Regions from separate parts of the Curtobacterium sp. LFS079 genome, predicted to be linked through region 1. Evidence: riboswitches for the same ligand, from Rfam matches in the RefSeq annotation. Region 1 holds a riboswitch; each other region holds the start of a gene.

Region 1 (7,810 bases):
TTCGCGCGACTGCTCCGGGAAATAGAGGCGGTCCGAATCCACTGCGGCGACGAAGAAGTTCGCCTCGACAAGGGCCAGCGCTTCCTTGAGGCTGCCGCGGCCGCGCGAAACATCATGGCTCATCAGGGCCTCGGTGAGGGCGACGTAGCTGTTGGCGTCGAAACGCTGCACGAGCTTGTGGCCCTGGTGGTCGAGGTAGCTTTCCACCTGGTAGCGGCCGCGCTCCCCCAGCGCCGGGGCCTGGAGCGGCGTCTCATCGTCCTGGGCGTTACGGCCGAAGCGGAAGTCCAGCTCCGCGGCCGAGCGGTAGGTGATGTGGGCGATCCGCCGGGCGAGGGCGAGGCCCGCCTCGGGAGCCGCGCCGTCGTAGTAGTCGCCGCCGTTGAAGGCGGGGTCCTGGCGGATCGCCAGCGTCTGTGCCTGGGCGAACGCGATCTGTTCGGCCGTACTGTAGGCGCCGACTGCGATGACGGCGCAGTTCTTCACGCGGGCCGGGTAGCTGACCGCCCATTCGAGTGCGCGGGCGCCGCCCATGGAGCCGCCGATTACCGCGTGCCAGCTGTCAATTCCGAGGGCGTCGGCAAGGCGGGCCTCCGCGGTGGTGGAATCCCGCAAGGTCACCAGCGGGAAGCGGGAACCCCAGGGCTTGCCGTCAGGCGCGTTCGACGACGGCCCGGTGCTGCCGTAACAGCCGCCGACGATGTTCACCGAGACTACGAACCAGCGGTCGGTGTCGATGGTGGCACCGGGGCCGACGAGCTGTTCCCACCAGCCTTCTTCGTCGCTTCCACCGCGGGCCACATGGGTGCTACCGGTGAGGGCATGCTCGATGAGGACCGCGTTCGAGGCATCGGCGTTGAGCGTCCCCCAGCTTTCGTAGGCGAGGACCACGTCCGGCAGGTAGCCTCCCGCTTCGAGTTCCAGTGCGCCGATGGAAACGTACTTGACCGTGCCATCCTGGTTGTGGCCGTTGTCGTTGCGCTTGCTGGTGGCCGACGGTGCGGCAATCGTCATGGAGAACCCCTGAACCTCGTGCTTGCCTGCCGACAGCTGTCCGGCAGGCCAGGTCTTCACCCGGGGCACCCCGCCACGGACGGAGGGTTGCCGGCCAGCAAACCGGGGTTTAGCGCTGGCACTCGTGACCTTTGCTTCGAGTGTAGGAAAAACCGCTCCGCCAACGCGAACAATGTGACAGCTATGTGACAGTCGGGACCGGGTCGGGTGAACGTCCTACCTTACTTAGGCTTGGCTAAGCTGAGAGGCCCATCACAAAGTGCCAAGATGAGTGACATGCGCATGGATCACGTCTCTTACGCTTGTGAACAGGATGGCCTGATGGCCACCACAGAGCGGATTTCCGCAGCTTTGGGAGTGGATGCGGTCCGCGGCGGAGTGCACCCGCGCTTCGGTACGCGGAACATGATCATTCCGCTCGCAGACCACAAATACCTGGAAGTTGTGGAAGTCCTGGACCACCCGGCGTCGGATAAAGCACCGTTCGGACAGGCCGTCCGGGCACGCTCCGCCACCGGCGGTGGATGGATGGGATGGTGCGTCGCCGTCGACGACCTGTCCCCCTTTGAAGAACGACTGGGCCGCTCCGCGGTTCCCGGCAACCGCAAGTTCCCTGACGGCCGGGAACTTGTGTGGCAGCAGATCGGCATCCTCGGCCTGATCGCGGATCCGCAGGTCCCGTACCTGCTCCGCTGGGAAGGCGATCCTGCACTGCACCCGTCCCTCGTCTACGCGAGCGACGTCAAGATGTCCAGCCTCACCATCGCCGGGTCGGCTGCCCGTGTGACCGAGTGGCTGGGCGAACCGGTGGAGAAGCCGCTTGAGGACGTTGCCGTCCAGTGGGTTGCTCCGCACGGTGTTCCGGGCATCATGTCCGTCACCTTTGAAACAGCCAACGGGGCCGTCACCATCTGACCCCTCCGGGGTGCCGCCACCGGCGGTGCCCCGGCCCAAATCTTCGGCCGCCTTCGGCGGGTGCCAATGACGTCACCCAGCGACGGCGGCCGAAACCTTTTAAGGCTTTCCGCGGCCTCTGCGGTTCAGCCCACCCCGACCGTCAGCCCAGCCCAACCGCCTTGCCGAAGAGGCTGAAGCCGACAAAGGCAGCAATGTCCAGCAGGGCGTGGGCCACCACCAGCGGCATGACCCGCTTGGTGCGGCTGTAGACCCAACCGAAGACCAGGCCCATGACCGCGTTCCCGATGAACGGACCGAAGCCCTGGTAGAGGTGGTAGCTGCCCCGCAGGAGCGCACTCAAGACGATGCCCAGCGGCATGCTCCAGCCGAATTTGCCGAAGCGGTCCAGCAGGTAGCCCACCACGATCACCTCCTCGACGACGGCATGCCGCACCGCGGAGAGGATCAGCACCGGCACCGTCCACCAGTGGGAGTCGAGCCCGCTGGGGATGATCGCCGTCGTGATTCCCATGGCCCGGCCCGCGGCGTAAAGGCCCAGGGAGGGAATCCCGATGAGCGCCGCCAGGCCCAGGCCCTGCAGAAGGTCGCGGCCGGGGCGGGACAGGGTGAAGCCGAGGCGCTGGAACGCCGATTCCTGCTCCGACGGTGCCCGCTGCTGGGAGAGGAAATAGAACACCAGCACCACCGGAACCAGGGCGAAGGCGATGTCCAGCAGCTGGTAGGTCAGGTCGAAGTACTCCCGGCTGTTCCGCGAGGCGTTCAGTGTGGATGTTCCCTGCGCCAGCGGGGCCCGGCTCATCTTGTCCAGCAGCTGCACCACCGAGTACACCGCCGACTGGCCCAGGGACAGGCCCAGGACGATGAGCACTTCGGCGCGCAGCCGGCGGGTGGAGGCAACAAGCATGGTCCTATCTTGCCCTCATTTTCCTGGGTGTTTGCCTATGCTTGGTGGGATGAGCGCGCCAGCACGTATCTTCATGGTCCGGCACGGCCAGTCGGCCGCCAACGTGGACACCTCGATCTACAACCGCGTGCCCGACTATCGGATCCCGCTGACCGGGCTCGGGCTGGAACAGGCCAGGCGCACCGGGGAGGAACTGCGCAGGAAGCTCGACGGCGAGCAGCTGTGCGTCTACGTCTCGCCGTACCTGCGGGCCTACCAGACGCTCGAGGCACTGCAGCTGGACGGCGTGACGGAGCGGGTGATCGAGGAACCCCGGCTGCGCGAGCAGGACTGGGCCAACTTCCAGATAGCCGGCGAGATCGAGGACCAGAAGGAACTGCGGAACCTCTACGGACACTTCTTCTACCGTTTCCGGGAAGGCGAGTCCGGCTCCGATGTCTATGACCGCGTCTCATCCTTCATGGAGACCCTGTACCGGCACTGGGAGAAGCCGGACTACGCCCCGAACACCCTGCTGGTGACGCACGGTCTGACCATGCGGCTGTTCTGCATGCGCTGGTTCCACTGGTCGGTTGAATACTTTGAGTCCCTCAACAACCCCGGGAACGCCGAACTGCGGACCCTGGTACGCAACACGAGCGGAAAGTATGACCTCGACGTGCCGTTCAGCCAGTGGGTTGACCGCCGGGTGGACGAAACCGTCCTGGACGCCCCGCAGGTGAAGTTCTAGTCGAGTTCGGCGACCGTCACTTCGGTTCCGGCGGCTTCGAAGGCGGCCTTGTCCGCCGGCTTGATCCCACTGTCCGTGATGAGCCGCTTGAATTCATAGCCGGCCATGGTGGCGAAGGAACGCTTGCCGATCTTGCTGGAGTCCGCCAGTACGTAGGACGCGGTGGCGCGGCGTGCCATGGCGGAGTTCACCATGGCTTCGCCTTCGTCGGTGATGGTCGGCCCTATCTTCGGATCCACGCCGTTGACCCCGATGAAGGCGAAGTCCAGGGCGACTTTCTGCATGATTACGTCCGTGTAGGGTCCCACCAGCTCGTAGGAGCGGGGATTCAGGATGCCGCCGGTGACCATGATCTTGATGTTGGGCCGCACGGCCAGCTGGGCGGCGATGTTGATGGCATTGGTGACGACCGTCAGCATCGGCCGGTTGGAAGGCGCGTTCAGGTCTTCACGGGTGGAGAGCACCTGGGCCAGGGCCGTGCTGGTGGTGCCGCCACTCAGGCCGATCACCGCACCCGGAGCGATCAGTTCGGAGGCGGCCAGGGCGATCCGCTGCTTTGCCTCCGCGTGGTCGTCCCGGTTGTACCGGCCGGGCAGGTCGTAAGCCACGGCGCCCTTGGTGGCGCCGCCGCGAGTGCGGCTGAGCAGCCGCTGTTTGGCCAGGCTGTCCAGGTCGCGCCGCGCGGTGGCCGGCGAAACCCCGAGGCGGGTCACGATGTCCTCGACTTCGACATGCCCTGACTCGGCGAGGAGATCGAGGATGGCAGTCAGCCGATCTGTACGGGTCATCACGAACCTTCCGGAGGCGGTTTCTAGTTCACTTTCGCGAACAACGTCAGCAAGCGGGCGGATTCCACCACCAGGGCATCACGGCCCGCCGCGATGTACTTGCGGGAATCCACCACCGCGGGATTGGCGTCCAGGTACTCCCGGACAGCGCGCGTGAAGAACCCGTTCAAGTGTGTGGATACGTTGATCTTAGTCATACCGGCCCGGATCGCCGCCACCAGCGTCCCGTCTGCTACGCCGGAAGAACCGTGCAGCACCAGAGGCAGCTGCACCGCGTCCTTGAGCCGGGCTATCAGCTCCAGGTCCAGCTGGGCGCTGCGTTCGGTCATCGCATGCGAGGAGCCGACGGCGACGGCCAGGGCATCCACGCCGGTGGCAGCCACGAAGTCGCGGGCTTCGCCGGGATCGGTACGGACGCCGGGCGCGTGTGCCCCGTCCTTGCCGCCCACCTTGCCCAGCTCGGCCTCGATATAGGCCCCGCGTTCATGGGCGTAGGCGGCCACCCGGCGGGTCGCTGCGACGTTTTCCACGTAGGGCAGGTGCGCGCCGTCGTACATCACCGAGCCGAAGCCGAGATCCACGGCCTGCAGGGCGAGCTCCTCGGATTCAGCATGGTCCAGGTGCAGAGCCACCGGAACGGAGGCATCCCGGGCGATGGCCAGGGCGCCACGGGCCAGGGGTTCCAGGCCGCCGTGGAACCTGGCGCAATTCTCCGAGATCTGCAGGATCAGGGGCACTCCGGCCGCTTCGGCACCGGCCACCAGGCCTTCGGCGGTTTCGAGGTGGATGATGTTGAACGCGCCCTGGCCGATGCCGGCCGTGGCGGCCGCGTCCATCAGTTCCCGGGCATTGACGAGGGTCACCGGTTGTCCTCCCAGCTGATGATGAGTCGTTCTTCGAGTTCCGTGTAGCGCGGAGAGATTTCCCCTGCCGCCGGCATCAGGACGGCCGCGGCCGACCACGCGGTGGCCCGGCGGAGGATCTCCTTGGTGTCGGTGATCCCGGCGGCCAGGGCGGTGGCGGCCGCGGCGACGGCGGCGTCCCCCGCACCGGTGGGGTTGCCGCTGAGGGCTTCGGGCAGCCTGGCCCGCCAGTACCCGTCCGGTGTGGCGTGGCTGAAGGCGAGCATGCCGTCCGCTCCGGCGCTGACCAGCACGGTCTTCGCACCGAGGTCGATCAGTTGCCATGCGGCCGCCGCAAGGTCCGCCTCCCCGGTGGCTTCTTCGAGCTCATGGTGGTTCGGCTTGAGCAGGTCCGCCCCGGCCTCGGCTGCGGCGAGGATCCCGGAGCCGGAGGTGTCGACGATTGCCGGGATCCCGGCGTCGTGCGCCAGGCGAACCAAAGCCGGGTAGAAGTCCGCGGGGGCGCCGGGCGGCAGGCTGCCGGAGGCGGCCAGGACGCCGGGGGCGTCCTCTCCCTGCGCCGAAAGGGCGTCGACGACGACGGCGGCCAGCGCCTGCCATTCGCTGCTCCGGAGGGGACTGCCTTCTTCGTTGAAGATGGAGGTTTCCCCGCCCACCGTGTCGACGAGGGCGATGCTGCGGCGGGTCGGGCCTGCGACGGGAACCAGCGTGTGGGGAACCCCGCTGGCTTCCAGCTCGGCGGCGAATTCGGCGCCCGGGCTGCCGCCATACGGGGCGAGGGCGAGGACGGGATGGCCCAGCTGATGCGCCACCCTGGCAACGTTGAGGCCCTTGCCGCCGGCGCGGCTGAGCGGCGCCGGCACCCGGTGGCTGGCGCCCGGATGGATGCCGGCAACGTGGTAGCTCAGGTCCACGGCAGGGTTCGGGGTGACGGTGATGACCCGCTTCATGCGGCGCCGTCCGTGCCTGCGGAGGTCTCAACAAGGAGGGCCCGGGCATTCATCGCCGCACCCAGCAGGCCGGCGTCCTGGCCAAGCTGGGCACGCAGGATCACCGGGCGGCGGTGGAAATCAAGCATGCTGTCCACCCGCTCGCGCAGGGGTTCGAGCAGCTCCTCGCCGGCCTCGGCCAGGCCGCCGCCGATCACGACGGCCTCGGTGCCGATGATGCTGACGCACTGGCAGATGCTGAAGGCGAGCGCGTCCACGGCGTCGGCCCAGATCCGGGCGGCCAGTTCCTCCCCGGTGCGGGCGCGTTCCAGGACCTCGCGGGCTCCGGCAACCGGGGTCCCGGAGTGGGCGGTGTAGCGCTTGGCCACGGCACCGGCGGAGCCTACGGCTTCCAGGATGGTGGTTCCGTTGCCGTCGGGATCGGGGACGTGGGCGTGGCCGAGTTCACCGGCGAAACCGCCGGCGCTCACTGCCTTGCCGCCGGAGAAGACGGCGGCGGCAATTCCGGTGCCCACCACCATGACCACGACGTCGTCGAACTCCCGCGAGCCCCCGTAATGGTGCTCCACCGCGGCGGCGGAGCGGACATCGTGGTCGAAGGCCACCGGAATGCCCAGCCGGCGCTCGGCCTCGGCAGTGAAGGGGTAGTTCCGCCAGCCGAGGTTGGCCGAGTAGAGACCCACCCCGGATTCCGGATCCACGATTCCCGGCACGATCACCCCGGCGGCCCGGACAGGATGCGCCGGAAACTCGGCCTCGAGCTCGCGCGCCAGTTCGGCCACACGGTCCAGGATGGCGTCGCCGGGCCGGTGGGGATCGCGCGGCGTGCGGACCCGGCGCAGGCCCAGGACGTTCCCTTGGGCGTCGACGAGGCCCACCTTCATGTCCGTCCCTCCGACATCGAAGGCCAGCACGGCCGCCCCAGCTGCTCCGAGAACCATGCCAGGACCTAGGCGGTGGTGTCGAGGATGACCGAGCGGGTGAGGTTGCGCGGCAGGTCCGGGTTCAGGCCGCGGGCGCGGGCACGTTCCAGGGTGACGCGGTGGACCCGGGCAAGTTCGGCCAGGGGGTGCTTGCCGGTGTTGATGTACAGGGCACCGGTGGCCTCCATGTTGGTGTCCAGCCCCTCCGGCTGCTCGCCGAAGAGCCAGGTAACGCGGCCAGGCGCGGCGATGGAGATGGGACCGTGCCGGTATTCCATGGCCGGGTAGGACTCGGTCCAGCCCTGCACGGCTTCGCGCATCTTGAGGCCGGCTTCGTGGGCCAGGCCGATGGTCCAGCCGGTGCCGAGGAAGGTGAACTGCTCGGCGTCGAGGAGTTCCCGGGACACGGGTTCGGTGACCGCCGGGCGGGCCTGCTCGACGGCGTCGCTGAGGTCGATGCCCAGGGTGCTCAGCAGGTAGACCAGGGCGGTGGTGGCGAAGCGGGTCTGGACCACGGACTTTTCGTCTGCGTACGGCAGCCCCACGACGGCGTCGGCCAGCGTGGCGACCGGCGAATCGACGTCGCCGACCAGCGCCACGGTGCGGACCTTGCCCCGCAGGGCCTCCAGCAGCTCAATCACCTCAGTGGTGGTGCCGGAACGGGTAATGGCGATGACGGCGTCGTAGTGGCGGCCGGCGCTGTTGTGGTTCAGGAAGGCT
Region 2 (7,810 bases), on a different contig from region 1:
CTACGGCGTCATGTGCACCCCGGACGGCATGATCTTCGACGACGGCGTGACCCTGCGCCTGGACGAGGACCGCTTCTTCATGACCACCACCACCGGCGGCGCCGCCAAGGTGCTGGACTGGCTGGAGGAATGGCACCAGACCGAATGGCCGGAACTGGACGTGGCTTCCACCTCGGTCACCGAGCAGTGGAGCACCATCGCCGTAGTCGGGCCGAAGTCCCGTGCAGTGATCGCCAAGGTCGCCCCGGAACTGGCAGCCGACGGCGGGCTGGACACCGAGAACTTCCCGTTCATGACCTTCCGCGAAACCACCCTCGCCTCCGGTGTGCGGGCCCGCGTCTGCCGGATCTCCTTCTCCGGTGAACTGGCCTACGAAATCAACGTGCCCACCTGGTACGGGCTGAACACCTGGGAAGCCGTGGCCGCGGCGGGTGCCGAGTTCAACATCACCCCGTACGGCACCGAAACCATGCACGTGCTCCGCGCCGAGAAGGGTTACCCGATCGTCGGCCAGGACACCGACGGCACGGTCACCCCGCAGGACGCCGGCATGGAGTGGATCGTCTCCAAGGCCAAGGACTTTGTCGGCAAGCGTTCCTACAGCCGGGTGGACGCCCAGCGCGAGGACCGCAAGCACCTGGTCAGTGTGCTCCCGGCGGACGGTTCGCTCAAGCTCCCCGAAGGCACCCAGCTCGTGGAGAAGGGCATCGCGGTCAACCCCGCCTACGGCCCCGTCCCGATGGAAGGCTTCGTGACCTCGAGCTACCACAGCGCCGCACTCGGACGTTCCTTCGGCCTGGCCCTGATCCGCAACGGCCGCAACCGCATCGGCGAGACCCTGGTGGCCGCCGTCGGCGATCAGCTCGTGGACGTAACGGTCGGCGAAACAGTACTTTTCGACCCTGAAGGGAAGCGCAAAGATGGTTGAGACAGCAGCAGCAACTCCCAGCAACCAGAACGGCAGTGCAGTCCGGGCGGCCCGCCGCAGCCCGGCGGCGCACCTCGCCGGAACCTTTGAGGCCGCGTCGCTTGCCGGCGTCGCGGAGATCAAGGAAATCCCGTTCCAGACCATGGCCGGCATCCGCGTCCAGCGGAACAGCGACGCCGGCGGGCGCATTGCCTCGGTGTCCGGCGGCCTGCCGGCCGCCTGCGGCGAGGTCGTCGAACACGGCGGCGTGGCCACCCTGTGGCTCGGCCCGGCCGAGTTCCTGGTGATCGCCCCGGAAAACGCCCACGAGTCCCTCGGCGGCGACCTGCTCCAGGCCCTGGGGGAAGCCCTCGCCGACGGGCAGGGCCAGGTGGTGGACCTTTCGGCCAACCGCACGGTCTTCGAACTCTCGGGTTCCCGCGCCCGCGACGTCCTGGAAAAGGGCTGCTCCCTGGACCTGCACCCGCGTTCCTTCAAGGCCGGCACCGCCGTGTCCACCGAAATCGGCCACATTCCGGCGATCCTCTGGAAGAGCGGCGAGGACACCTTCCAGGTGCTGCCCCGCGCGTCCTTCGCCGATTTCCTGGGCCGCTGGCTGGTGGACGGCATGCGTGAGTTCGCATCGCCGGAGGTGCCGTGATGACCGCCCCCGTCACCGAGCTCGGCACCGGCACCAGCGCCGAAACCACCGTTGAGCACATCCTGACCCTGGACTGCGCGGAAACCCGCGGCATCGTGCACGCGGTTTCCGGCTTCCTGCTGGAACAGGGCTGCGACATCGTGGACAACAAGCAGTTCGGCTCCCGCGACGATGCCCACTTCTTCATGCGGGTGCACTTCTCCTCCGCAGGTGATGACTCCACCCTGGAGAACCTGCGGGAGGCCTTCGGGCCGATCGCGGAGAAGTTCGGCATGCGCTGGCAGCTCGAACGCCACGGCTCCAGGCGCCGGGTGCTGATCATGGTCTCCAAGTTCGGGCACTGCCTGAACGACCTGCTGTTCCGTGCCCGGGTGGGCGAACTGCCCATCGATATCGTGGGCGTCGTGTCCAACCACACGGATCACCAGGGGCTGGTGGAATGGCACGGCATCCCCTTCTTCCACGTTCCCGTCACGGCGGCGATCAAGCCGCAGTCCGAGGCCCGGCTGTTGGAGATCATCGACGAACTGGACGTGGAGCTGGTGGTGCTGGCCCGCTACATGCAGGTGCTCAGCGACGACCTGGCCCGCAAGCTGGACGGACGTGCGATCAACATCCACCACTCCTTCCTGCCCAGCTTCAAGGGTGCCAAGCCCTACCACCAGGCCTACGCCCGCGGCGTGAAGACGGTGGGTGCTACGGCGCACTACGTCAACGGGGAACTGGACGAGGGTCCGATCATCTCCCAGCAGGTCCTGGACGTGGACCACACTTACGGCCCGGAAGACCTCGTCGCGGCCGGCCGTGACTCCGAATGCAAGGCCCTCAGTAACGCGGTGCGCTGGCACTGCGAGGGCCGGGTGATCCTGCAGGGCAACCGCACGGTGGTCCTCAAGTAGGCAGGGTCCCCCCAAAAAGCCTGTTCACGGGAAGCAGGAAATGCCCGACGGCGGTTCGCACCGCCGTCGGGCATCTTGCGTTTAAGGGGATCGGCTCAGAGGTCGTCGCGGCAGTGCGCGGAGTGCAGTTTGTAGAGGCCCGTAAGGTCTCCGGCCGCCAGGCCGTCCGGCGCGCCGATTTCCGGGTACATGAGCTGGACGGGATCGTCCACGTGGTCCAGGCCCACCACATGGCCCAACTCGTGCTGCATGACCGCCGAGACGTAGTCCGCCCCGCCGGGCAAGCCCATGAGTTCGGTGATCTGCGGGGTGTCCAGGTCCAGGCGCCCCGAGACGTAGCTGCGCGGGCCCGAACCGAAACTGTAGGCCGTGCTGCCGCCGGTGCCGATCACCTTGCCCGCCAATGCGGGAGACGTCGCGGGGGTGGTCCAGGAAACCAGCAGCGGAGCCCAGCGGTTCCCGTAGAGCTTGGGCTGGTAGGCCTCGCGCTTTGGCGTGGGTTTCTCCTTGGTGGCGCCGTCCTTGACGAACTTCAGGCCCGTGGCGGCCGAAATCTTCGCCACAGCGTCTTCCAGAAGGCCTTCCGAACCGGCCGGGGCGAGTTCCGCGTTGACCACATAGTGCACTGGACGGCAGGGCGAGTAGCCCACCGGGCTGCCGTCCGGGTTGGTGGCCAGGAACTTGTAGGACGTGCTTTCCACCGCCGGTTTCACGGGCGTGAGCAGCGGATGCCCGGCCTCCTCAAGGCCGGGCGGTGGAGCGTCGTCATCCTGCTGCTTCTTCGAGCCCGGCGCCGCGGCGCCCGCCGCCGTACCGGGTTGCGCGCCTTTGTCCGTGGCTTGGCGGCTGGCTCCCGGCAAGGCCGGAAAGAGGGACGTGATCCGTGGATCGCCGCGCAGGAAGCCACTGACCAGCAGCGCGATGACAACCGCAACGGCCACTACCAGGAGGTTGCGGAGCAGGTACAGGCCGGTGCGGGGACGCCGGGGCGGCAGGCCGCCGTCGGGCTCGAAATCCGGGTACATCCTGCTCCCTGCGTTGTAGACAAAGCGGCTGCCTGCCGCCTAGCCGACCACAGCTCCGAACAGCAGGCCAAGCCCGTAGGTTGCGCCGGCGGCGCCAAGGCCGATCGCCAGCTGGCGGAGGCCACGCGTGAGGGGCGAGGTGCCGGAAAGCAGACCAACGACGGCGCCCGTTCCGAGAAGCGCGACGCCCACCAGAGTACCGGCCGTCAGGAGGGCAGCGAAACCGCCGAGTCCGAAGATGAACGGCAGGATCGGCACGATGGCACCGGAGGCGAAGAAGCAGAAGCTGGACACCGCGGCACCCCAGGCGGAACCGACGGCTTCGTGCTCGTCCGGGCTCTCCTCTTCCTCCGGGTGGAGGGACAGGGATGGATCGCAGTCGCAGGAGTAGACGCCCATGCGCTCGGCGGCGCGGTGTTCGGCGGCTTCGTGGCTCATGCCGCGGGCCAGGTAGACCAGCACCAGCTCGTTGTGCTCGATGTCCAGGGAAGGCGCCGCGGAGAGCGTGACCTGGGTGGGCCGGGTGGCCTTCAGCAGTTCCAGCTGGGAGCGGACCGAGACGTACTCGCCGGCGCCCATGGACAGCGCACCGGCCAGCAGGCCGGCGATGCCGCTGAAGAGCACTACGGAGGTGGGGACGCCGGTGGCCGCCATGCCCATCACGAGGGACAGGTTGCTGACCAGGCCGTCGTTTGCGCCGAATACAGCGGCGCGGAAGGAACCGGAGAGCCGGTTGCGGCCGCGGGTGGCCAGACCGCGGACCACTTCTTCGTGGATCTGCTCGTCGGCGGCCATTGCACGCGTCGCGGCGGGATCGGTGGCGTAGGGGGAGCGGCTCTCGGCGCGCTGGGCAAGGGCCAGCACGAACACCGAACCGAAATGCCGCGCCAGGAAGCCGAGCAGGCGGCTGCGGGTCGACGCCGCCTTGGGCATTCCCGCGTGTTCACCCAACACGCGAAGCCAGTGGGCTTCGTGACGGCCTTCGGCGTCGGCGAGGGCCAGAAGGATTTCGCGTTCTTCGCCGTCGCGGCGCTGCGCCAGTTCGCGGTACACGGCGGCTTCGGCGCGTTCGTCGGCCAGGTACTGCCGCCAGCGTTTGATGTCTGCGGGGGAGGGAGGTTCCGGCTGCGCGGTGTCTTGCGGCCGCGCTGTGTCCATTGGCGTTTGCACTGTGGCTTTTGGCGGCACTGTGGCTTTTGGCGGCACTGGGTCTTTTCGCGGCACTGTGGCTTTTCGCGTTTGCACTGTGGCTCCTGTGTTGCCGGGGCGGGTTTCATCGCCCCGTTGCACTTCCACATTAGCGCCAATTTCCGCGGTTTTTTGGCCGGTAATCCTCACCACGGAGTTTCGGCATGCCTTAAAGCAAGCGCCGTCCTGCCACACCTTGACCCCCGGCAGGGGCAGTGCTCAGATGGAGGAACAAGGGGCACGGATTGGCGCGGCCGTGCAGTTGGCCGGACCGAGCCGCAGCCCGCGGCAAAGTGAACGGAAGGTTTCACCGTGGACAGCACCGAACCGCATGCCTGGCACGCCGAACGTCCGACCGTCGAGGCGGATCCCGCCTACGACTACAGCGAGGACATCCCTGTGGACGAGGAATGGGACGAAGAAGACGACGCCATTGACGAAGAAGAACGGGTCGTGCCGCTCGACGTCGATGAACACCGGGAAGAAGAAGGCGACGAAGAATAGCCCGGTACCCGTGTTCCGGTCTTTTCCGTCACTCCAGGATGAATGACAGGTCCTTGCCCCCGCGGTAACCGCGCGCGGCGACGGCGAGGAGCAGCCTCCGCTCGGCCGGAAACCAGAGGGCGGGCCGTACTGTACGGGCCAGCGCCCGGGTGAGGAGCCGCGGGTCAGCGCACCGCCCGAGTTCGCGCCTGCCGGCCACGAAGAGCAGCACCGATCCGCTGGAAATATCGACACAGGGAATCACCCGCAGCGCCGCCGGGGAGCCTGCGGCTGCGGGCGGTTCGGCGCGCGGTTCATTCCGGTTGTCCGTCTGGGCAGGTGCAAGGTGGGCGGTGGCATCAAGAGGCATTGGCCTTCTCCTGGGGGAGTTGCTCTTGCCTGGCCGGTTGTCTCTGGTCCGGTGCAGGCCGCTTCCTCATCCGAACCACCCGTGAACATGGGGTTGGTGCGTGGCAAGTCGGAGCTTGGCGCCACATCTCTTGAAGCTGGACTTACCTTAGCGCACCCGTCCCGCCTGCGGGACAGGGCAAAGCCGGGAACGACGACGGCGGTGCCACCTGCGCAAGGTGGCACCGCCGTCGTCGTTATCCTGTTAGCCCGCCGGGGACTAGTGGCCCGTGTGGCTGGCCACCGGGTGCGCGTCCAGGGGCAGTTCCTCGGAGACAGCCCCGGCAACCCGGCGCTCCCAGGCTTCGCGGACTTCCGGATCCGTGGGCGGCGTGAGCAGGGAAATCACCACATAGCAGACAAGGGAAGCGCCCAGGCCCCAGTAGATGGGCTCGTTGGCGTAGACGCCGTCCTCGCTCGGGATGGCACCCACCGCGTACATGATCAACAGGCCCAGCGTCAGCACCGAGCCGACTGCCATGGACCAGGCAGCGGCAACCCCGGTGCCGCGCTTCCAGACCAGGCCGCCGAGGATGGCGACCAGCAGGCCGCCCACCAGGATGTCGTAGGCGATGGTCAGGGCCACGACCACGTCCTGCGCCGCCATGGAGATCAGCACGGCCAGGATGCCCAGGCCCAGGACCCAGTAACGGTTGGCCTTGACGTCGTGCTCGGGGTTTTCGGTGTCATCGGTGTGGACGGTCTTGCCGAACCAGCTGGCCACGAACGGAACAACGTCTGCGCGGGCCACGGTCGCGGCGGCGATCAGGGCGCCGGACGCCGTGGACATCATGGCGGCGACGGCTGCGGCCATGACCAGGCCGCCGATTCCGATCGGGAGGATGTGGGTGGCAACTTCCGCGTAGACGACGTCCTTGCCGAGCGCCTTGACGTCGATGTTCGGCAGGGCTACGCGGGCAGCCAGGCCGATGACGGCGCCGGCCAGGCCGTAGAGGATGCAGTAGACACCGGCGGTGGCGCCGCCCCAGCGGGCCACCTTGGGGGTCTTGGCGGTGAAGACGCGCTGCCAGATGTCCTGGCCGATCAGCAGGCCGAGGGTGTAGACGACGAAGTAGGTGATGATCGTCTGCATGCCGATGCCGTCGATCTGGAAGAAGGACTCCTTCACCCGGGAGCGGATGCCGTCCAGGCCGCCGGCCGCGTTCAGGGCGAAGGGCAGCATGAGGAAGAAGATACCCACGGTCTTGATGACGAACTGGACCTGGTCGGCCAAGGTGATGGACCACATGCCGCCGATCGTTGAGTAGACCAGCACGATTGCGCCGCCGACGGCGATGGCGAGCCAGCGCTCCCAGCCGAAGAGGACCACGAAGATGGTGGCGTAGGCGCCGGTGGACGTGGCGCAGAGCATCAGGGTGTAGGCGAGCATGACGATGCCCGAGGTCTGCGTGGCCTGCTGGCCGTACCGCAGGCTGAGCATCTGGGAGACGGTGTAGATTTTCAGGCGCTGGATCGTCCCGGCGAAGAGCAGGCTCAGCAGCAGCACGCCGGTGCCGATCGCGACGACGAGCCACATGCCGGAGATGCCGAACTTGTAGCCGAGGCCCACGCCGCCCACCGTGGAGGCGCCGCCAAGGACCACTGCCGCCATGGTGCCCGTGTAGAGGAACGGGCCCAGGCGGCGGCCGGCCACGAGGAAGTCACTGTTGTTCTTGGTGCGGGACTTGCCCCACCAGCCAAAGGCCAGCATGGCCAGCAGATACACCACCACAATGGCGATGTTGAGGAACGATGAGTCCATTGTCGGCTCCTGGGGATTTTGCAGCGGCCGGGTTCCGTTTCCATGACAGCGCCGGTGTCATTCGGACCATTCCGCGGTGCGGGGTGTTGGGGGAGGAAAGTTTGCCATTTTGCCTAGAGGGCAACACTTGTTGCATGAAAGGATATGTAGTGATCGGCGTAACAGTCAAGGGCGGGTGCACAGGGCAGGGGGCTCCGCGGCCCCGCCGGATACTATGGCCCAAATGACTGGGCCGCACTTTTCGGCCTGAAAGGTTCGTGAATGAAGGCTCTTCCCGTTGAACCCAGCAACGTTCCGCTTGCCATCGGTTCAAGAATCCGCGCCGCCCGCCAATCCCAGCGGCTCACCATCGAGCAGGTGGCAGAAGCCACCGGGCTGACCAAGGGATTCCTCAGCCGCGTGGAACGGGACCTGACCTCGCCGTCGGTGGCGTCCCTGGTGACGCTGTGCCAGGTGTTGTCCGTGTCCATCGGCGAT
Region 3 (7,810 bases), on a different contig from region 1:
CATTGCTGCCCGCGCCCGCGAGCTGCGGCGCAATCCCGTGGTTCCCGGCGACTTCGTCGGTCTGGTGGGCGACGTCTCTGGCGGACCGGACGCCCTCGCCCGCCTCGTCCGGGTCGAGGAACGCAAAACCGTGCTGCGCCGCAGTGCCGACGACACCGATCCCGTGGAACGGGTAGTGGTGGCTAACGCCGACCAGCTGGTAATCGTCGTCGCCGCGGCCAATCCGGAGCCGCGCACCGGATTCATCGACCGCGCCCTGGTGGCAGCGTACGACGCCGGGATCGAGCCGCTGCTGCTCGTCACCAAGGCGGATGTCAAGGATCCTGCGGAGCTGTTGGCCAACTACCTGAGCCTCGACTTCCCGGTGATCATCAGCCGCACCGCCGACTCCGAGGCCTCCGGCATCGATGCCAGGAGTGACGACGGACTGTCCGCCAGGCTTGACGTCGCCGCCGTCAGCCACCTGCGTGAGCACCTCGACGGCAAAGTCACCGTGATGCTGGGGCACTCCGGCGTCGGGAAGTCCACCATGGTCAATGCCCTTACCGGCGCCGAACGCGCCACTGGCGGCGTCAACGCCGTCACCGGCCGCGGACGCCACACGTCCTCCTCGGCCCTGGCCCTGAGGCTGCACGAAGCTCCCGCCGGGAGCTGGATCATCGACACCCCCGGCATCCGTTCCTTCGGGCTGGCGCTGGTGGATCCGGACCGGATCATGCACGCGTTCCCGGATCTCGAACCGGGGACCGAATCCTGCGAGCGGGGCTGCAAGCACGATGCCAACGCGGTCCGCTGCGGCCTCGACGACTGGGTCGCCTCCGGTTCCGCCGGGGAAGCAGGCCCGGCCCGCCTTGCCTCCCTGCGGCGGCTCCTCGGCGCGGATCCGCGCCAGGAGGCCAAGGAAACCAAGGAACTGGGCACCGTCATCTGACGAGGCATGCTCCACAAGTCCCCGGGCGGGCAGTGTTTTGCCGGTAGTTTGGAACCATGACCCAAGCCGATCCAAATTACAACGACGACCTCCGCCTTGCCCACGTGCTGGCGGATTCCGTCGATGCCCTGACCATGGAGCGATTCAAGGCCCTGGACCTGCAGGTTGAGTCCAAGCCCGACCTCACCCCGGTGACCGATGCCGACCGCTCCGCCGAGGAAGCCATCCGCGGCCAACTGTCCCGCTCACGTCCACGGGACGCGGTGTTGGGCGAGGAATTCGGCAGCACGGGGCACGGCGCCCGGCGCTGGATCATCGATCCGATTGACGGAACCAAGAACTTTGTCCGCGGCGTTCCCGTCTGGGCCACCCTCATTGCTCTCGTCGACGGCGACGAGGTGGTTGTCGGCGTCGTCAGCGCTCCCGCCCTGGGCCGGCGCTGGTGGGCAGTGAAGGGTGGAGGCGCCTACACCGGCCGCTCCCTGGCCTCGGCCACCCGGCTCAAGGTCAGCAACGTCTCGCGACTGTCCGACGCCTCGCTGTCCTACTCGGAAATCTCGGAGTGGAAGAAGCAAGGCTCACTGGATTCCTTCCTGGATCTGGAAGACGCGGTCTGGCGCAGCCGGGCATATGGCGATTTCTGGTCCTACTGCCTCGTGGCCGAAGGCGCCGTGGACATCGCCGCGGAACCCGAGCTCGAGCTCTATGACATGGCGGCGCTGGTGCCGATCGTGACCGAAGCCGGCGGCCGCTTCACCTCCCTCGACGGCACGGACGGCCCCTTCGGAGGGAACGCCGTCGCCAGCAACTCGATCCTGCATTCCGAGGTCCTCAGGAAACTCAACCCGTCCATCGACGACCTCCTCTAAGCCTGCACCCCTCAGGCTTCGGCGAAGATTCATCGGCAGGCGTCCCCGCTGCGGGACGCCTGCCGATTTTTGTTCGGCAAACAGCCCCGAATCCGCTTTCCGTAACAATCGGCTTAACAAAGCCGGCCGGCTTTGGCGCGTCGCGTATGGTGTCTTAGTCTCAAAGACAGGTCACGAGTGCCAGCGTGAAACCCCGGTTTGCTGGCCGGCAACCCTCCATCGCGGCGGGGTGCCCCGGGTGACGACCCGGCCGGTCCGGAACGGATGCGGCAAGCGCGGATCCCCTGCACGCAGGGTTCCCTTGAATGAGGACTTCCATGAGCACTGCCACTTTCACTTCGCCTGAACTCCGTCACAACGACTCCCCGCAGGCACCCGCTGCCCGCCCGCTGGCCGCCGTCACCGGCGCCGAACTGCAGGCCCCGCTCATCCAGGGCGGCCACGTACGGTACGCAAACCTGGACTACGGCGCATCCGCCCCGGCGCTGACCGTTGTGTCCGCATACCTGAACGAAATCCTGCCGTTCTATGCAAGCGTCCACCGCGGCGCCGGCTACGCCTCGCAGATCAGCACCTCGGTCTACGAAAACGCGCGCAACATCGTGCGGGATTTCGTGGGCGGCCGCTCGGACGACAGCGTGATCTTCACCCGCAACACCACCGATTCCCTGAACCTGCTGGCCGGTTGCCTGCCCGTCGTGGACGGAAAGCACGGCGGCGAAGTCCTGTACCTGGACATCGAGCACCACGCCAACCTGCTCACCTGGCAGCATGTGCCGCACCGCAGCATCGTCGCCGCGCCCACCCTGGCGGAGACCCTGGCCAATGTCCGCGAAGCCTTGGCGCAGGGCGGCGTCAGTCTGCTCGCTGTCACCGGAGCCTCCAACGTCACAGGTGAGATCCTGCCGGTCAAGGAGCTTGCCGCCCTTGCCCACGGGTACGGCGCACGTATTGTCGTCGACGCCGCCCAGCTCGCCCCGCACCGGCGGGTCGACATCGCCGCGGCGGACATCGACTACCTGGTCTTCTCCGGGCACAAGCTCTACGCACCGTTCGGCGCCGGAGTCCTGGTAGGCCGCCCCGACTGGCTCGACGCCGGCACCCCGCACCTCGCCGGTGGCGGCGCCGTCCGGGAAGCGCGCCTCGACTCGGTCACCTGGGCCACCGGACCGGCCCGCCACGAAGGCGGTTCCCCCAATGTGCTCGGCGCGGCCACCCTGGCCCGGGCCACCCAGGTCATCGCGGAACTGGACCAGGACGAGTGGCACGCCCACGAATCCGCGATCCGGACCCATCTGGTTGAAGGCCTGAAGGACATCGAGGGTGTCACGGTCCACCAGATCTTCAGCGACACCGACCCGGCCGACACCATCGGCGTCGTGAACTTCTCCCTTGAGGGCTACGACGCAGGCCTGGTCGCCGCGTACCTCGCCGCAGAACACGGCATCGGCCTGAGGGACGGGCGATTCTGCGCCCACCCGCTGCTCAAGCGGCTCGGCTTGCCCTCCGGTTCCCTGCGCGCCAGCTTCGGCCTGGGTTCCCGGCTCGAGGACGCCACGCGTCTGATCGCCGGAATCAAGGCGCTCAAGTCCGAGGGCCTCGGCTGGGATTACGTCGTCGACGCCGGCCGCTGGGTCCCTGCCAACGACCACCGCAGCTACCCGCATTGGGCGCCAAACACTCCCGGAACCGCAGGCGCCGCGCCCTGCAGCACCGACTGAGTGCGGTAGATTCATAGAGTATTTCAGGACCCGGTGAGGAGTGGACGCGTGGCTTTGCGATCCGGTGGACACCGCGGCGGACCCAAGCTCCGAAACGCCAGGCTCCACGGTCCCAAACTGCACAGCGAGCGGCGGCGCGAGCTCGGATCGAGCTTCCAGGACGGCGGCGAGCACTACCACCGCGTCCGTCCCGGCTACCCGGCCGATTCCGCGGACTGGCTGGTGCCCGCCGGCGCCCGGACCGCCGCGGACATCGGTGCCGGGACCGGCAAATTCACCGCCCTGCTGCTGGAACGCGGCCTGCAGACGGCCGCCGTCGACCCTTCCGAAGACATGCTCGCGCAGCTGCGGAAGGATTACCCGGCGGCCACGGCACTCCTCGGCACGGCAGAGGCAACAGGACTGGCGGATTCAGCATTCGACGTCGTCAGCGTTGCCCAGGCTTGGCACTGGTGCGATCCCCTGCTGGCGAGCACCGAACTGGCCCGCATCCTGCGTCCCGGCGGAGTACTCGGCCTCGTGTGGAACCAGCTGGACACCTCGGTCCCCTGGGTCCACCGGCTCTCGCGCATCATGCATGCCGGGGACGTCCACAAATCGGACTTCCGACCCGTGGTGGGCCCGGAATTCATCGGCTTGGAAAGCCACCTTAGCCCGTGGGAAGATCCGCTGTTCGCGGAAGACATCATGGAGCTGACGAAGTCGCGCAGCTACTACCTGCGCGCGAATGAGGCCACCCGGGCGAAAGTCATGGCCAACCTCCAGTGGTACCTGCACGAGCACCTTGGCCACGGACCATCCGATGTCATCCGGCTGCCCTACATAACACAGAGCTGGCGGGCGCGGAAAGCCTGAGCCGGGCAAATTTCCAGGCATGCCGTTCACGGTAGGCTAGGAGCGTGAAGACCGGCACGCCCTCATCCTCGATCGAGGACTACGTCAAGGTCATCTACTCGTTCACCGAGTGGCAGGACAAACCCATCACGTCGTCGCAGCTGGCCCAGCGTCTCGGCGTGGCGAACTCCTCGGTTTCGGAGATGGTCCGCAAGCTCAAAGACCAGGGCCTGGTGGACCACCGGCCGTATGGCGCGGTCACCCTCACCCCGGAAGGGGTGCAGCTCGCGCTGGCCATGGTCCGGCGGCACCGGCTGATCGAGACCTACTTGGTCATGGAGCTTGGCTACAGCTGGGACGAGGTCCACGATGAAGCCGAGCTCCTCGAGCACGCCGTCTCCGATACGTTCATCGAGCGCATGGCCGGGAAACTGGGCAACCCTGCACGCGATCCGCACGGCGACCCCATTCCCGCCGCGGACGGTACCGTCATCTTGCCGCACGCCCACCGGATGGTCGAGCTGGACGAGGGGCATTCCGGCCGGATCACCAGGATCAGCGACGAAAACCCGGAGCTGCTGCGCTACCTGGCGGCGGAAGAAATCGACCTGGACGCCAGCGTGGAAGTCCTGGGCCGCAAGCCCTTTGGCGGCGCGTTGGTGGTGAGGATCGGCAGCGGAGCGTCGAGCCGTGAATACGACCTGGCAGACGAGGTGGCCTCGGCGCTGTGGGTGGCCTCCGAGTCGACCCACGCAGGCTGCACGCTGCACGACGCCTGACGTTATTGTCCCTCCCCGGCCTGCGGTACGGTTTCCAGCTCCGGGTTGCGGATCCCGACGGCGGACGCCGCTGCCCCGATCATCAGCAGCAACGCGGTGACCACCGCGCCCTGGTGGAGGCCCGCCGTCGTCAGGACCGGGCCGGTGATGATCCCGGCGAAGGCGATGCAGACCAGGCCAGCGATGCGGGCCACGGCATTGTTGATCGCCGAACCTATGCCTGCCTGCTCGGGCGGAACCGCGCCCAGAATGGCTGCAGTCAGCGGAGCCACCGTCACGGCCAGCCCGACGCCGAACACGATCTGTCCAGGCAGCACCTGTGTCCAGTAGTTGAGCGTTTCCTGCACGGTGAGCAGCAGCAGGAAGCCGATGCCGCACAGCACCGGGCCGAGGGTCATGAACCAGCGGGGGCCGAACTTGCCGGCAAGCCCGCCGAAGTAGCTCGACGCCAGCATCAGGATCACGGTGGAGGGAAGCAGGGCGATGCCCGCCGTCGTCGCACGCATCCCGCCCACCTGCTGAAGGTAGATCCCCAGGAGGAAGAAGCCCAGGGAGAATGCGGCGTAGATGGCCAAGGTGGCGATGTTTCCCCAGCCGAAGTTCCTGATCGTGAACAGACGAAGCGGAAGCATGGGCGCCGGCGTCCGGGCCTCGTGGGCCAGGAACACCGCCAGGGCCACCACGCCGACAGCAAGCGGCAACCACACGACCGGGCTGTCCCAGCCGAGGTGACCCTGTTCGATGAACGCATAGACCGGACCGCCGAGTCCGATGATGGCCAGCAGGGCACCAAGGTAGTCGATGTGTCCGGACACCGGGTCCTTGCTGTCGTCCGCGCGCAGCTTCAGGACCAGCGGCCAGACGACGGCCAAGGGAACCACGTTGGCAAAGAAGAAGAACCGCCACGACAGGTAATCGACCGAGAGACCACCCACCAGCGGCGCCACGATGGCCGCGGCGCTGGTCCACCCGGACCACTGGCCGATGGCCCGCGACTGTGCCGGCCCGCTGAAGAAGTTCACGATCAGGGCCAGCGAACTCGGAACCACCAGGGCGCCGGCCACGCCTTGCAGGGCACGGGCGACCACCAGCACCTCCCCGGACCAAGCCAGGCCGCACAGCACCGATGTCACGGCGAAACCGCCCAGGCCCCATTCGAGCACGCGGACCCTGCCGAAACGGTCCGACAACGATCCGGCCACGAGGATGAGTCCGCCGAGGGTAAGCAGGTACGCATCCACCACCCACTGCTGGATGACCAGTCCGCCGCCGAGCTCACGGCCGATTGCAGGAAGTGCCAGGTTCACCACAAAGGTGTCCAGGAAGGCGATGAACGAAGCCACTATGGCCACCACAAGTACGCGCTTCTGCAGCGGGGTCGCCGGAGGGAGCACGGCCGTGTCATTCATGTGCACAGCCTACGCCCGGGCACTGACCTTGTATCCAGCCAAAAGGGGCGTAGTTTACAAAGTGGAGGTCAATGGTCTCCCAAGGTGGTCTCTCCGGTATTCGGCATAGGAGCGAGTCATGCCTGACAAGTCACCACACCAGCACGAGATAAAGAAGAGCGGCAAGTCCATCAAGCAGAAGCGGGCCATCAAGCGCGCCAAGCACGATTCCGCGACCGATACCGACCCCGTCGCACATCTCAAGCGGAAATAGCGGTGTCCGGGGCAAGCGCCCCGGACACTCCCGTTTCAGCCCTGCCGCTCCATCGCTTCATCGAGTTCTTCCGGCACGGCTACCATGCCGAGCACCTTGCCCTCACGCAGCACGGACATCCTGAACGGCTCCCCCAGCGCCTGCGCGAAGAGGAGCTTCTGGAGGCTTTCCGCGCTCGTCAGGGCCCTGTCCTGTGCGCTGAGTACCAGGTCGCCCGGTCGAAGCCCCGCGCGTTCGGCCGGCGACCCCGCAATTACTTCCACGATCCCGAGCCCTTCCTTGAAGCCGGTCCGCACCACCGCCGCCACGTCCAGCGGAACAGGCGTGGTGACCAGCCCAAGGTAGGCACGGACCACCCGGCCGTCTCGCAGCAGGGCCGCGATGATCCGGCGCGTGGTGCCATTGATCGGCACCGCCAGGCCAAGCCCCGCACCCGCGACCGCCGTGTTGATGCCCACCACCCGGCCCTTCGTGTCGGCCAGGGCGCCACCGGAGTTCCCCGGGTTCAGCGAGGCGTCGGTCTGGATGACGTCTTCAATCAGCCTGGTGTGCCGGCCCGAGCGGACCGGGATGGCCCGGCCCAGGCCGCTGACCACGCCGGCCGTCACCGATCCGGACAGTCCCAGCGGATTCCCGACGGCGACCACCAACTGTCCCACCTTCAATGTTTCCGCGTTGCCAAGTACGGCCGGGGGCGGCGCCTGGCGGGCGCGCAGCACCGCGAGGTCCGACAGCGGATCGGCCCCGACGAGCTCAACCTCGCTGTGCCTCCCGTCGGCGAACATCGCCCGGCCGCTGGTCAGTCCCGCCACCACGTGCGCGTTCGTGAGCAGGTAGCCGTCCTCCGTGAAAACCACTGCCGAACCGGCGCCGCGCCTGATAAACCCGTTGCGCCGCGCGCTGCTCATCTCAAGCGCTGCGACATGGGCGGTGACACTCTCGGCCACGCCGGTAACGATCAGCGAGTACGCATCCAGCGCGCCGCCGTCGTCCGTTCTTTCGCTGTCCATCACT

What was found. Region 1 has a riboswitch for S-adenosylmethionine ahead of metX (homoserine O-acetyltransferase MetX). Riboswitches for the same ligand answer to the same signal wherever they lie in the genome.
Region 2: linked by a shared signal. The riboswitch ahead of ACNQPB_RS12710 (hypothetical protein) and the one ahead of metX (homoserine O-acetyltransferase MetX) in region 1 are both predicted to bind S-adenosylmethionine.
Region 3: linked by a shared signal. The riboswitch ahead of ACNQPB_RS10310 (aminotransferase class V-fold PLP-dependent enzyme) and the one ahead of metX (homoserine O-acetyltransferase MetX) in region 1 are both predicted to bind S-adenosylmethionine.

The regions. Positions count from the first base shown of each region.
Region 1 covers NZ_JBFPFO010000009.1:65,424-73,233, reverse strand. Annotated here, with positions in the region: gene metX (homoserine O-acetyltransferase MetX) at 1-1,014, opposite strand, end outside; SAM riboswitch class IV at 1,028-1,144, opposite strand; gene ACNQPB_RS14815 (VOC family protein) at 1,291-1,929, shown strand; gene ACNQPB_RS14810 (CPBP family intramembrane glutamic endopeptidase) at 2,072-2,836, opposite strand; gene ACNQPB_RS14805 (histidine phosphatase family protein) at 2,886-3,566, shown strand; gene ACNQPB_RS14800 (DeoR/GlpR family DNA-binding transcription regulator) at 3,563-4,354, opposite strand; gene ACNQPB_RS14795 (class II fructose-bisphosphate aldolase) at 4,378-5,217, opposite strand; gene ACNQPB_RS14790 (1-phosphofructokinase family hexose kinase) at 5,214-6,167, opposite strand; gene ACNQPB_RS14785 (ROK family protein) at 6,164-7,108, opposite strand; gene ACNQPB_RS14780 (SIS domain-containing protein) at 7,117-7,810, opposite strand, start outside.
Region 2 covers NZ_JBFPFO010000006.1:235,899-243,708, reverse strand. Annotated here, with positions in the region: gene ACNQPB_RS12740 (2Fe-2S iron-sulfur cluster-binding protein) at 1-928, shown strand, start outside; gene ACNQPB_RS12735 (sarcosine oxidase subunit gamma) at 921-1,568, shown strand; gene purU (formyltetrahydrofolate deformylase) at 1,568-2,467, shown strand; gene ACNQPB_RS12725 (matrixin family metalloprotease) at 2,563-3,492, opposite strand; gene ACNQPB_RS12720 (VIT1/CCC1 transporter family protein) at 3,532-4,650, opposite strand; gene ACNQPB_RS12715 (hypothetical protein) at 4,993-5,184, shown strand; gene ACNQPB_RS12710 (hypothetical protein) at 5,213-5,533, opposite strand; SAM riboswitch class IV at 5,550-5,669, opposite strand; gene ACNQPB_RS12705 (sodium:solute symporter family protein) at 5,792-7,333, opposite strand; gene ACNQPB_RS12700 (helix-turn-helix domain-containing protein) at 7,595-7,810, shown strand, end outside.
Region 3 covers NZ_JBFPFO010000005.1:45,795-53,604, reverse strand. Annotated here, with positions in the region: gene rsgA (ribosome small subunit-dependent GTPase A) at 1-931, shown strand, start outside; gene hisN (histidinol-phosphatase) at 988-1,800, shown strand; SAM riboswitch class IV at 1,970-2,082, shown strand; gene ACNQPB_RS10310 (aminotransferase class V-fold PLP-dependent enzyme) at 2,118-3,521, shown strand; gene ACNQPB_RS10305 (class I SAM-dependent methyltransferase) at 3,570-4,376, shown strand; gene ACNQPB_RS10300 (metal-dependent transcriptional regulator) at 4,421-5,134, shown strand; gene ACNQPB_RS10295 (MFS transporter) at 5,137-6,543, opposite strand; gene ACNQPB_RS10290 (hypothetical protein) at 6,662-6,796, shown strand; gene ACNQPB_RS10285 (S1C family serine protease) at 6,832-7,806, opposite strand.